Regions from separate parts of the Streptomyces sp. NPDC102270 genome, predicted to be linked through region 2. Evidence: riboswitches for the same ligand, from Rfam matches in the RefSeq annotation. Region 2 holds a riboswitch; the other holds the start of a gene.
What was found. A riboswitch is a leader RNA that binds a small molecule or an ion and turns the genes downstream of it on or off. The one in region 2 is predicted to bind cyclic di-AMP.

Region 1 (6,371 bases), on a different contig from region 2:
CACGTCCTGCCCGAGTTCCATGAGCGCACGAGCTACGGGCACACGACGATGGATCCGTACTCGAAGCTGCTGGAGGAGCGGATCGTCTTCCTCGGGACGCCGATCGACGACACCTCGGCGAACGATCTGATGGCGCAGTTCATGTACCTCGAGTACCAGGCCCCCGACCGGGACATCTCGCTGTACATCAACTCCCCCGGCGGCTCGTTCGGCGCGATGTCGGCGATCTACGACACGATGCAGTACGTCAGTTGTGACGTGGAGACGACATGCCTCGGGCAGGCCGGCTCCTCCGCGGCGGTGCTGCTGGCGGCGGGCACGCCGGGCAAGCGGTCCGTCCTGCCGGGCGCCCGGGTGGTGATCCACCAGCCCGCGCTGAGCGAGCCGGTGCAGGGGCAGGCCGGCGATCTGGCCATCCAGGCCGACGAGTTGGTCCGGGTGCGGGGCCGCCTGGAGGAGATGCTGGTCCGGCACACCGGGCGCAGCCCCGAGCAGGTGAGCGCGGACATCGAGCGCGACAAGGTCCTGGACGCGCGGGGCGCCGTTGACTACGGCCTGGCGGACGCGATCGTCCCGAGCCGTAGGCCCTCCCGCACCGCACCGGGAGCGAGGTGAGCCGTCGATGGTGCCGGACCTTCCACCGCTGCCCGCGCTCACGCGCGCCGAGGGCGAGCTGATCGACCGTTATCTCGACGTGGTGGACCTGCTGGGCCGGATCAACCCGGCCCGGCGCGAGGACACCTACGGCGGACTGCGCGCAGCGCAGGCGCTGGTGAGCAGGGCGACCGAGCTGCGCGACGCGCTCGTGCTGATGCACAGCAGGGGTGAGCGCGAACTGCACGCCGCGACGCTGGCGCGGGCGCTGCGGGTCCTGGACGGCGAGCGGCGTACGGCCCGGGTCACCGTGCCTCCGGAGCCCGACAGTTGACGAGGCGTCCGGAGCTGAGTCGAAACGGACCAAACGACGTACCCCCTATTGGAGGAGGCGCGGCTCCTTTTTTACGAGCGTCGCGGTTGCACAACGCGCCTGGTTCGGTACCGGAATGAGGCCCTTCCGTGCTGGTCCGGGGGCCCGTGGCCCCCTCGACACCCCTTCCTTCGAAGGGGTGTTCACCCAAACGGGTGAGTGGTGAGTAACACCACAAATCAACGGTTCCGTTGGGCTTTTCGCACTTCCGTGCGCCAAGATCCCTGTCTGACGACAAGCCCCCGCCGCAGTGGCGGGGCGATCCGGGCGGACGCCGAGTCCTGCCGCCGCCCGGATGACCGGTCGACAGAAGTGGATCGGCAGGAGTGGAGGACCCAAGCACGACGGGTCGCCGGAACGGTCACGCCATGACCGCGCCGAGTGTCCCTTGGGGTGAAGCCGCGTGAGCGGCCGGGCAACTTCGCCAGCCCGAATCCGACAGGTCATCCTTCACAGGCGGCTGACGAAGGGTTGCGCATGACTGCGCTCAATCGTGTCCCGTCGCTGATGGTCCGGGCCGGTACGGCCTCGGCCTTCGCCATCGCCGCCGTGGGCGGCTCCGTCGTGGTCCCGGGCCTCGCGCCCGACGCCGCGGCCGCGACACCTGCGACGAAGGCACTCAAGGTAGCGGCCTCCAAGAAGGGCTCGCCGTACAAGTACGGCGCCACAGGGCCCCGCCGCTTCGACTGCTCAGGGCTCACGCTGTACTCGTTCAAGAAGGCGGGCAAGAAGCTCCCGCGCACGGCGGCCCAGCAGTACAACAAGACCCGCCACATCGGCGTGGGCAGCCGCAAGGCCGGCGACCTGGTGTTCTTCCACTCGGGTTCGAACGTGTACCACGTCGGCATCTACGCCGGGAAGGGAAAGATCTGGCACGCCCCGAAGACCGGGGACGTGGTGCGACTGCAGAAGATCTGGACGAAGAGCGTCTGGTACGGCCGGGTCAAGTGACCCCGAGGGGGCGGCGGCGACCTGACCTCCCGCCGCCCCCTCGGGCTTCCGCAGCGCAGGACTGCACAGCGCTCCCGACGCCTCCGCCGGCGAAGCGCCAGATGGTCAGGCCGCGAGCAGCGGCTCGGCCAGGAGCATCACGCCGAGAACCGTCAACGCGCCTCCGGTGACCCCCGCGACGGCCCGGGCCGCCCGCGGTCGGCGCAGCCACCGCCCCAGCCGGTCCACGAGCACGGCCACCGCCGGGAACCACACCAGCGCGAGAGCGACCACGATCAGCGCGAGCAGCAGCGTCCGGGGCAGCGTGGAGTTCCCCTGGGGGACGAACTGCGGCAGCAGGCTGAGGAAGGTGATGGGGACCTTGGGGTTGAGCGCGTTGGTGACGAACCCCTGGCGCAGGGGGCGTACCGCCGCACCGGCCTCGACGACGGTCTCCGTGCGGGTCCGCCGCAGCTCCAGCAGGGTCCGTACACCCAGGTACAGCACATAACCCCCGCCCAGCAGTTGAAGCGCCCGGAACAGCGCGGGCACGGCCGTGAGCACCGCGGCGACCCCGGCCACCGCGAGTGCCGTGTGGACCAGGAGCCCGCCCACGACGCCGAGTGCGCAGGCGACCCCGGCCCGGCGGGAGACCAGGGCGTTGCGTACGACGACGGTGAAGTCGGCGCCCGGCATGGTGACCATGCCGGCGGCGATCCCGGTGAAGGCCACGATCTGTCCGTTCATGCGGACCAGCCTGCCGCGCCAGAGCCTTCAGCAGGTATGTCGAATAACGTGGGTCTCCCTTAAGCACTCCTTTAGGCAGGCCTCGCCATGTACGATCCGGTCCGGCTCGCCGCCCTGGTCGCCGTCGCGGAGGCGGGCTCGATCACCCGGGCCGCCGAGCGCCTCGGCTACACCCCGCCCGCTCTCTCCCAGCAGCTGGCCAAGCTGGAGCGGGAGGCGGGTACCGCTCTTCTCGTACGGCATCACCGCGGCGCGCGGCTCACCGGTGCGGGCGAGTTGCTGGTGGCGCGGGCCAGGCGGGTGCTGGACGAGCTGGACCGGGCCCGGCACGAACTCGCCCGGCTGACCGGCCTGTCGGGCGGCACGCTCAGGCTGGGCACCTTCCAGACGGCGGGCATTGAGCTGCTGCCGCCGGTGCTGAGCACGTTCCGCCGGGCGTACCCGGACGTGGAGCTGTCGGTCGCCTTCCACGAACCCATGGCTGGGATCACCGCGGTGGCGGCCGGTGAGATCGACCTGGCGCTGACGCACGCCTATGAGCCGGGCGAGCCCCCCGCCCTCCCGGCCACCCTGAGCGCGGAGCCGCTGCTGACCGAGGAGCTGGTCCTCGTGACAGCGCCCGGGCATGCCCTGGCGGGCGGCTCGACGCGGCTGCCGCTGGCGGAGCTCGCCGGTGAGCCGCTGATCAGCATGGCGCCGGATCATCCGGCCCGGCGGGAGGTGGAGGCGGTGCTGGCCCGGATCGGGACCACACCGTCGGTGCTGGTGGCGACCCCGGGATACGCCCTGGTGGGCGCGCTGGCCAGCGCGGGGCTGGGGGTCGGGGTGGTGCCGGAGATGGTGGCTCGGACGGCGGCCACTCCCGTGGGCACGCGGCTGCTGGAGGCCGGCGCGTTGCGCCGTACGATCTCGGTCGTCCACCGGACCGGCGAGGCGGCACCCGCGGCGGACGCCTTCCGGGCGCTGCTGCGGGGAGCGTTCGGCCGCGCGCGGCCGGTATGAGCTCTCCTACGGCTCCTGCTGCCCCGCCGCCGTGACCGGCTGCACCGGAACTGTCCACGGGAGTTCGATGGAGACGGTCTTGCCGCCTTCCCGGGTGGGCCGGACTCTCAGCTTGCCGCCGTACTCGGCGGCGAGCCAGCGGATGATCACCATCCCCCGCCCGTTGTCCTGCTGGACCGCGGCCGGCAGCCGCTTGGGGAAACGGGGATGGCTGTCGGTGACCCCGATGCGCAGTTGTTCGTCACGGTCCAGCTCGATGTCCACCGTGAAGGTGGGTGACTGCCCGAAGGTGTGCTGTACGGCGTTGGTGGTGAGTTCGGAGACGATGAGCCGGACGGTCTCGGCGGCGTCCGTGGTGGGCGGCAGCCCCCACTCCGCCAGTGTGCTCAGGACATAGGTGCGGGCCGCGGAGACCGAGGCGGGTTCGCTCGGCAGAGTGACGGATGCTTCCAGGTGGTCTGCCATGGCGACGTCGTCCCTTTCCCACGGGACCGGAGTCCGACACGGTGCGGATGGTTCGAGTACGGTCCCGGACTGGTGGTTCATCGTCAGAGTGCCATCACCGCGGCTGTGACGGATGCCGATCCACCAAGATGTGCATATATCTGTCGCTCGAAGCGGTGAACTCTGCCACGCGAGACCGTATTCGGGCGGCTCGTAGGGAGTAAGGAGTAGCGCCATGCAGCACGGCCCCGCGGTGCGCCGGCGGAAACTGGGCGCCGAACTGCGTGCGCTGCGCGCGAGTGCGGGGCTCACCAGCGGTGAGGCCGCCCGGCTCGTGGGCTGGCACCAGTCGAAGGTGAGCCGCATCGAGACCGGTGCCAGCGGGGTGAAACCGGCCGATGTGCGGTTACTTCTCGACGCCTACCGCGTGGGGGACGCGAATCTGCGGGAGCTGCTGATGGTATTGGCGGGCTCCGAGGAGAGCGGCGGCCGGCACCACTGGTGGCACGCGTACCGGGGTGTCCTGCCGCCGACGTACCGGGACTTCATCAGTCTGGAGGCCCAGGCGAGCGCGATGCGCACGCTGGAGACCTCGGTCGTGCCCGGGCTGCTCCAGACGCCCGAGTACGCCCGCGCCGTGACCCGGGCCGCGGTGGACGGCCTCGACGACGAACGTCTCGACGCACTGGTCAAGGTGCGGCTGGCCCGGCAGGACATCCTTCGCGCGCAGCCGCCTCTGGAGTTGAGCGCCGTCCTGGACGAGGCGGTGCTACGGCGGGAGGTCGGCGGCCCCGAGGTGATGGCCCGGCAGCTGAGGAGACTCCTGGAGGCGGCACGGCTGCCCCAAGTGCGGCTGCAGGTACTGCCGTTCACTGCCGGGGCGCATGTGGGTATCACCGGGCCTTTCGTAATCTTCTCATTTTCGCGCACTTCTGATCTGGACGTGGTTGTTCTCGACCACTTGACGAGTAGCCTCTACCTCGAGCGGAAAGAAGACCTCCAGGCCTACACCGAGGCCTTCAACACCCTTCAGTCCCACGCCCTATCGCCCGAGGAGTCGTTGGATTACCTCGCCGGGATGGGTGACGGCGCGTAAGGAGGCACCATGTCCGCACTGCCTCGGAACGTAACCACTACGGAACTGCCCGAAGTGCGCTGGCTGCGCAGCAGCTACAGCACCGGGGCGAACAACTGCGTCGAGACGGCGAGGCCGTCGGCCGGGCCCTGTGCCGGGCTGCTCGCCGTACGCGACTCCAAGAACCCGGACGGACCCGCGCTGCTCTTCTCCCCCGAGAGCTGGGCGGGCTTCACAGCCGCGTTCTGACCGTCAGTCCAGCGGGAGCACGGCCGTGTCACGCCGACTCATGGTCGTGTTTCGCCGATCACCCGCACAGCGCGTTCGATCTGCTCCTCGGAGAGGTCCGCGCGGGCGGTCAGCCTGAGCCGTGAGATGCCGTCGGGCACGGACGGGGGCCGGAAGCAGCCCACGAAGAGCCCGGCGGCACGGCAGTCGGCCGCCCACTGAACGGCCTCCTCCGGGGAGGGCGCGCGCACCGAGATCACCGCGGCGTCCGGACGAACCGCTTCCAGACCCGCGGCGGTCAGGCGTGCGTGCAGTCCGGTCGCCACCTCGCGCGCGCGTGCGGCCCGCTCGGGCTCACGGCCGAGCAGCCGCAGGGCAGCGAGGGCGGCTCCCGCCGACGCGGGGGCCAGACCGGTGTCGAAGATGAACGTCCGTGCCGCGTTGACCAGGTGTGCGACGACCCGTGCGGGGCCGAGGACGGCGCCGCCCTGGCTGCCGAGCGACTTGGACAGCGTGACCGTGACGACCACGTCGTCGGCGCCCGCGAGTCCCGCCGCCTGCGGGGCGCCGCGGCCGCCGGCCCCGAGCACACCCAGGCCGTGGGCGTCGTCGACGACCAGGCCCGCGCCGTGCTCCCGGCATGCCTCGGCGAGGCCGGCCAGGGGCGCCGCGTCGCCGTCGACCGAGAAGACCGTGTCGGACACGGCGATGGCCGGGCCGTCGTGCGTGCCGAGCGCCTTGCGGACCGCGGCCGGGTCGGCGTGCGCGACGACCTGGGTCGTGCCGCGGGCCAGCCGGCAGCCGTCGATGAGCGAGGCGTGGTTGCCCGCGTCGGAGACGATCAGCGAGCCGTGCGGCGCGAGCGCGGTGACGGCGGCCAGGTTCGCGGCGTATCCGGAGGAGAAGACGAGCGCGGCCTCGAAGCCGCAGAAGTCGGCCAGTTCGCGTTCGAGTTCGGTGTGCAGCTCGGTGGTGCCG
Region 2 (6,425 bases):
ACTTCGCCGAGGGTCCGCACGCTTGCATACAGTGGCAGGACCGGCAGGAAAACCGCGGTTTCCACGACCGCGAACGCGATCGAAGGGACGTACATGCCCATGGGTCACACGGCCACAGACCAGGCAGGCACCGGGGGCCTGACAGCGACCGAGCACCGCCTGGCCAACGGCCTGCGCGTGGTGCTCTCCGAGGACCACCTGACCCCGGTCGCGGCGGTGTGCCTCTGGTACGACGTCGGTTCGCGCCACGAGGTCAAGGGACGTACCGGCCTGGCTCACCTTTTCGAGCACTTGATGTTCCAGGGCTCCGGACAGGTCAAGGGCAACGGGCACTTCGAGCTCGTCCAGGGCGCGGGCGGCTCGCTCAACGGCACCACCAGCTTCGAGCGCACCAACTACTTCGAGACCATGCCGACCCATCAGCTGGAGCTCGCCCTCTGGCTGGAGGCCGACCGCATGGGCTCCCTGCTGGCCGCCCTCGACGACGAGTCGATGGAGAACCAGCGCGACGTCGTCAAGAACGAGCGCAGGCAGCGCTACGACAACGTCCCCTACGGCACCGCGTTCGAGAAGCTGACCGCGCTCGCGTACCCGGAGGGTCACCCCTACCACCACACCCCGATCGGTTCGATGGCCGATCTGGACGCGGCCACGCTGGAGGACGCGCGCGCGTTCTTCCGCACCTACTACGCGCCGGGCAACGCCGTCCTGTCGGTCGTCGGCGACATCGACCCGGAGCAGACGCTCGCCTGGATCGAGAAGTACTTCGGCTCCATCCCCTCGCACGACGGCAAGCCCGCGCCCCGTGACGGCTCCCTGCCCGAGATCATCGGCGAGCAGCTGCGCGAGGTCGTCGAGGAGGAGGTCCCCGCGCGCGCGTTGATGGCCGCCTACCGGCTCCCGCACGACGGCACCCGCGAGGCGGACGCGGCCGACCTCGCCCTCACCGTCCTCGGCGGCGGCGAGTCCTCCCGCCTCTACAACCGGCTCGTACGGCGCGACCGTACGGCCGTCGCGGCCGGCTTCGGCCTGCTGCGCCTGGCCGGTGCGCCCTCCCTGGGCTGGCTCGACGTGAAGACCTCCGGTGACGTCGAGGTGCCGGTCATCGAGGCCGCCATCGACGAGGAGCTCGCGCGGTTCGCCGCCGAGGGACCCACGGCCGAGGAAATGGAGCGCGCCCAGGCCCAGTTGGAGCGCGAGTGGCTCGACCGGCTCGGCACCGTCGCGGGCCGCGCCGACGAACTGTGCCGTTACGCCGTCCTGTTCGGCGACCCCCAGCTCGCCCTGACCGCCGTGCAGCGCGTCCTGGAGGTGAGCGCCGAGGAGGTGCAGGAGGTCGCCAAGGCCAAGCTGCGCCCCGACAACCGCGCGGTGCTCGTCTACGAGCCCACCGCCCCGGCCGAGATCGCCCAGAGCGCCGAGGACGCCGAAGGCGCCGACGACCCGGACTCCGCCGCCACCGTGGAAGCGACCGACGAGAACGAGGAGGCGGCCAAGTGACCGAGCTCGCCGCGATGGAATTCCACCCGCAGCCGCAGGCGGGCGAGCCCAAGGTCTGGGCCTTCCCCGCCCCCGAGCGCGGGAAGCTCGACAACGGCCTCACCCTGCTGCGCTGCCACCGCCCCGGCCAGCAGGTCGTCGCCGTCGAGGTGCTCCTGGACGCGCCCCTGGACGCCGAGCCGGCCGGCCTGGACGGTGTCGCCACGATCATGGCGCGCGCGTTCTCCGAGGGCACCGACAAGCACTCCGCCGAGGAGTTCGCCGCCGAGCTGGAGCGCTGCGGCGCCACCCTCGACGCGCACGCCGACCACCCGGGCGTCCGCCTCAGCCTCGAAGTACCGGCCTCCCGCCTCGCCAAGGCCCTCGGTCTGCTGGCCGACGCGCTCCGGGCGCCCGCGTTCGCGGACAGCGAGGTCGAGCGGCTCGTCCGCAACCGCCTGGACGAGATCCCGCACGAGCTGGCCAACCCGTCTCGTCGCGCCGCCAAGGAGCTCTCCAGGGAGCTGTTCCCGGCGGACTCGCGCATGTCGCGCCCGCGCCAGGGCACCGAGGAAACCGTCGAGAACATCGACTCCGCGGCCGTACGCGCCTTCTACGAGAAGCACGTGCGCCCCGCCACCGCCACCGCCGTGGTCGTCGGCGACCTCACCGACATCGACCTGGACGCGCTGCTCGGCGACACCCTCGGCTCCTGGACGGGGTCCACGGGCCGGCCGCGCCCCGTGCCGCCGGTGACCGCCGACGACACCGGCCGGGTCGTCATCGTGGACCGCCCCGGAGCCGTCCAGACGCAGCTGCTGATCGGTCGTATCGGCGCCGACCGGCACGCACGCGTGTGGCCCGCGCAGGTGCTCGGCACGTACTGCCTCGGCGGCACCCTCACCTCCCGCCTGGACCGCGTCCTGCGCGAGGAGAAGGGCTACACCTACGGCGTACGGTCGTTCGGGCAGGTCCTCAGGTCCGCCCCGGACGGCTCGGGCGCCGCGATGCTCGCCATCAGCGGCTCGGTCGACACCCCTAACACCGGTCCCGCCCTGGACGACCTGTGGAAGGTGCTGCGCACGCTCGCCGAGGGCGGTCTGACCGACGCCGAGCGCGATGTCGCCGTACAGAACCTTGTCGGTGTGGCACCGCTCAAGTACGAGACGGCCGCGGCCGTCGCGAGCACGCTGGCCGACCAGGTCGAGCAGCACCTGCCCGACGACTACCAGGCGACCCTGTACCAGCAGCTCGCCGCGACAGGCACCGTCGAGGCCACCGCGGCCGTCGTGAACGCCTTCCCGGTGGACCGGCTGGTGACGATCCTGGTCGGCGACGCGGCCGCCATCAAGGAGCCCGTCGAGGCGCTCGGCATCGGCGAAGTCAAGGTCGTGACGGCCGAGTAGAGGGTCCCGGCCCCAGGGGCTCTGGTGACGCAAGGTCACCAGAGCCCCTGATGTCCGAATTGGGCAGGAGGTTGCCCGTCTGCCCTGTGGGATGCGCTACAAAACCGTTGATCGGTTTGGGGATTGAAAGTGGCCCCGCTTAGCGTCCTCTGGGCTGTCCGTCAGGCACTGCGCCGCGCCCGCGGCACCGGACAGCCATCGCCGAGTCCCCGCATGGCGCGAGCCAGGGGAGCCGGGGACCCAACCATGCGTCCCTGGGGTGAATCGGACGCCCGCGCACCGCGAGGGGGTCCGTAGGAGACCTTCCTGCTCCGAACCCGTCAGCTAACCCGGTAGGCGAGAAGGAAGGAAAGGACCAGCCACCACATGGCGTTCACCTGCGCCACCGGGAAGCACCGTCGTCCCAGCCGCATGAAGCGCACCACCGCCCGCGCGGCGGGTGTCGCGGCCCTCGCCACCACCGGCGTCATCGGCACCATCGCAGCCCCGGCGTTCGCCGCCGACAACTCCGTCGAGCAGACCGGTCTCATGCCCGTCGTCAGCGTCGGAGAGTCCCTCGCCGACCAGCTCGACGCCCAGGCCGAGGCCCAGGCGCGGGCCGCCGCGCTGAAGAAGGCGGAGGCGGAGGCCAAGCGCAAGGCCGAGGCGCGCGCTGAGGAGATACGCGAGGCCAAGGAGCGGGCCGCCCGCGAGGCCGAGCGCAAGCGCCTCAACCGCTTCGGCGCCCCGATCTCCGGCTCCTACGTGTCCACCGGCTACAAGTCCGGCGGCTCCCTGTGGTCCTCCGGCAGCCACACCGGTGTCGACTTCCACGCCGCGAGCGGCACCTCGGTCCACGCGGTCGGCCGCGGCACGGTCGTGGAGACCGGCTGGGGCGGGTCGTACGGCAACCAGATCGTGATCAGGATGGCCGACGGCACGTACACCCAGTACGGCCACCTGTCGTCCATCGGCGTCTCGGTCGGCCAGTCGGTCACCCCCGGCCAGCAGATCGGTCTCTCCGGCGCGACCGGCAACGTCACCGGCCCGCACCTGCACTTCGAGGCGCGCACCACCCCCGAGTACGGCTCGGACATCGACCCCGTCGCCTACCTGCGCTCGCACGGCGTGAACGTCTGACGACCCACCGCGCGATCCCCGCGAGGCCCCGGCTCCCCGAGCCGGGGTTTTCGTCGTTTCCGGGGCCCCGTTGTCCAAAAAATATCCCCGGATTCCGGTCCGCCGTCGGAAATTCCCGCTCATTGCAATAGAGTCACTGAACACACGTCAATCGGCGACGTTTCACGGGGATTAAGACGGAGGTCGGACATGCGTATTCCGGCGCACTCGGTATGCACGGCGATCCGGGACGACATCGTCGCCGGTGTCCACGAGCGCGGGAGCCGGCTCACCGAGGAACTGCTCGCCCGCCGCTACGGCGTCTCCCGGGTCCCGGTCCGCGAGGCCCTGCGCACACTGGAGGCCGAGGGCTTCGTGGTGACGCGGCGTCACGCGGGCGCGTGTGTGGCCGAACCGACCGAGCAGGAGGGCGCCGACCTCCTGGAGATGCGCATGCTCCTCGAACCGCTCGGCGCCTCCCGGGCCGCCCAGCGACGCACCGAGGCCCATCTGAAGGTGCTGCGCGGCCTGGTCAGGCTGGGTCAGGAGCGGGCCAGGCGCGGCAACAGCGACGATCTGCGCTCCCTGGGGGGTTGGTTCCACGAGACGCTCGCGCAGGCCTCCGGCAGCCCCGCGCTGACCTCGATGCTGACCCAGCTGCGCCACAAGATCGCCTGGATGTACGTCGTGGACGCGCCCGCCAACCCGGTGGAGTCCTGGGCGGAGCACGGCGCGATCGTGGACGCGGTGGCACGCGGGGACGGCGAGCGCGCGCGGGCGATCACGGCGCTGCACACCGAGCGCTCGAGCGCGGTGCACCGGCTGCGGTTCACCTCCGGACAGGACCGCGCGGACCGTGTGAGGACCTCGCAACATCCTGTAAACGTGACAGGTCTGCGGCATTAACACGGGCACCGTATACAAAGAGGGGGGAATTCGAGGGGGAGTATTTCCGCTGCCCGTAAAAGGGAAATTCGAAGGGCCCGCCCGGTAATTCGGACGAGCCCCTCGGTGCTTTTAAGGCACCTTCCCTCAGACGGTCTCGGGAAGCTCCTCGAGCCCCTCGGCGACCAGCTTCGCGAGCCGGTCGAGGGCCGCGTCCGCGCCCTCGGCGTCGGAGGCGAGGACGATCTCCTCGCCGCCCTGGGCGCCCAGGCCGAGAACGGCCAGCATGGAGGCCGCGTTGACGGGGTTGCCGTCGGCCTTGGCGATCGTCACCGGGATACCTGCGGCCGTGGCGGCCCGGACGAAGATGGAAGCGGGGCGGGCGTGGAGGCCCTCGGCCCAGCCGACGTTGACGCGGCGCTCAGCCATGTGATGCTGCCCTTCGGTGTTCAGGGTTGTCTAGACCAGTTTCCCACACGTGAAGTGTCCCCGGACAGGACCTGAAGTCCCGCCGGGGGAGTGTTCGGACCGCGGCCTCGGCCCGAGTTCCGTCCTTGCGCGTCCTCGCGTGTTCTCCACAGACTGCCTCGCGCCGTTGTCGTACGCGAGCCGTACTCTGGGGCCCATGCAGAGCGCGTCGGACCGGCACGAGTACCCCGCCCACTGGGAGGCCGACGTGGTGCTGCGCGACGGCGGCACCGCGCGCATCCGGCCCATCACCGTCGACGACGCCGATCGCCTGGTCAGCTTCTACGAGCAGGTCTCGGACGAGTCGAAGTACTACCGCTTCTTCGCGCCCTACCCTCGCCTGTCCGCCAAGGACGTCCACCGCTTCACGCACCACGACTTTGTGGACCGGGTGGGACTCGCCGCCACGGTCGGCGGCGAGTTCATCGCCACCGTACGCTACGACCGCATCGGCGCCGACGGCATGCCCGCCACCGCCCCCGCCGACGAGGCCGAGGTCGCCTTCCTGGTCCAGGACGCCCACCAGGGGCGGGGCGTCGCCTCCGCCCTGCTCGAACACATCGGGGCCGTCGCCCGGGAGCGCGGCATCCGGCGCTTCGCCGCCGAGGTGCTGCCCGCCAACGTCAAGATGATCAAGGTGTTCACCGACGCCGGGTACACCCAGAAGCGCAGCTTCGAAGACGGCGTGGTGCGCCTGGAGTTCGACCTGGAGCCCACCGACCGCTCCCTCGCCGTGCAGTACGCGCGCGAACAGCGCGCCGAGTCGCGGTCCGTGCAGCGGCTGCTCACCCCCGGCTCCGTCGCCGTGGTGGGCGTCGGACGCGCCCCGGGCGGTGTGGGCCGCAGCGTGCTCGGAAACATCAGGGGCTACGGCTTCACCGGCCGCCTGTACGCCGTCAACAAGGCGTTCCCCGAGGACCAGAAGGAGCTGGACGGCATCCCCGCACACCGCTCGGTGCGGGACATCGACGGCCCCGTCGACCTCGCGGTCGTCGCCGTACCGGCCGAGCAGGTGCCCGAGGTCGTCGCCGAGTGCGGGGCACACGGCGTGCAGGGACTCGTCGTGCTCTCCGCCGGGTACGCCGAGAG

Region 1: it holds a riboswitch for cyclic di-AMP, as region 2 does, so the genes downstream of both, ACIRP7_RS41180 (C40 family peptidase) here and ACIRP7_RS37580 (M23 family metallopeptidase) in region 2, are expected to answer to the same signal.

Annotation. Positions count from the first base shown of each region.
Region 1 covers NZ_JBIWLX010000029.1:585-6,955, reverse strand. Annotated here, with positions in the region: gene ACIRP7_RS41190 (ATP-dependent Clp protease proteolytic subunit) at 1-615, shown strand, start outside; gene ACIRP7_RS41185 (hypothetical protein) at 623-928, shown strand; cyclic di-AMP (ydaO/yuaA leader) riboswitch at 1,230-1,441, shown strand; gene ACIRP7_RS41180 (C40 family peptidase) at 1,445-1,918, shown strand; gene ACIRP7_RS41175 (LysE family translocator) at 2,024-2,644, opposite strand; gene ACIRP7_RS41170 (LysR family transcriptional regulator) at 2,732-3,646, shown strand; gene ACIRP7_RS41165 (ATP-binding protein) at 3,653-4,111, opposite strand; gene ACIRP7_RS41160 (helix-turn-helix domain-containing protein) at 4,326-5,186, shown strand; gene ACIRP7_RS41155 (DUF397 domain-containing protein) at 5,196-5,414, shown strand; gene ACIRP7_RS41150 (8-amino-7-oxononanoate synthase) at 5,453-6,371, opposite strand, start outside.
Region 2 covers NZ_JBIWLX010000022.1:114,224-120,648, reverse strand. Annotated here, with positions in the region: gene ACIRP7_RS37590 (M16 family metallopeptidase) at 100-1,500, shown strand; gene ACIRP7_RS37585 (M16 family metallopeptidase) at 1,497-2,885, shown strand; cyclic di-AMP (ydaO/yuaA leader) riboswitch at 3,075-3,238, shown strand; gene ACIRP7_RS37580 (M23 family metallopeptidase) at 3,252-4,004, shown strand; gene ACIRP7_RS37575 (GntR family transcriptional regulator) at 4,194-4,889, shown strand; gene ACIRP7_RS37570 (HPr family phosphocarrier protein) at 5,016-5,297, opposite strand; gene ACIRP7_RS37565 (GNAT family N-acetyltransferase) at 5,494-6,425, shown strand, end outside.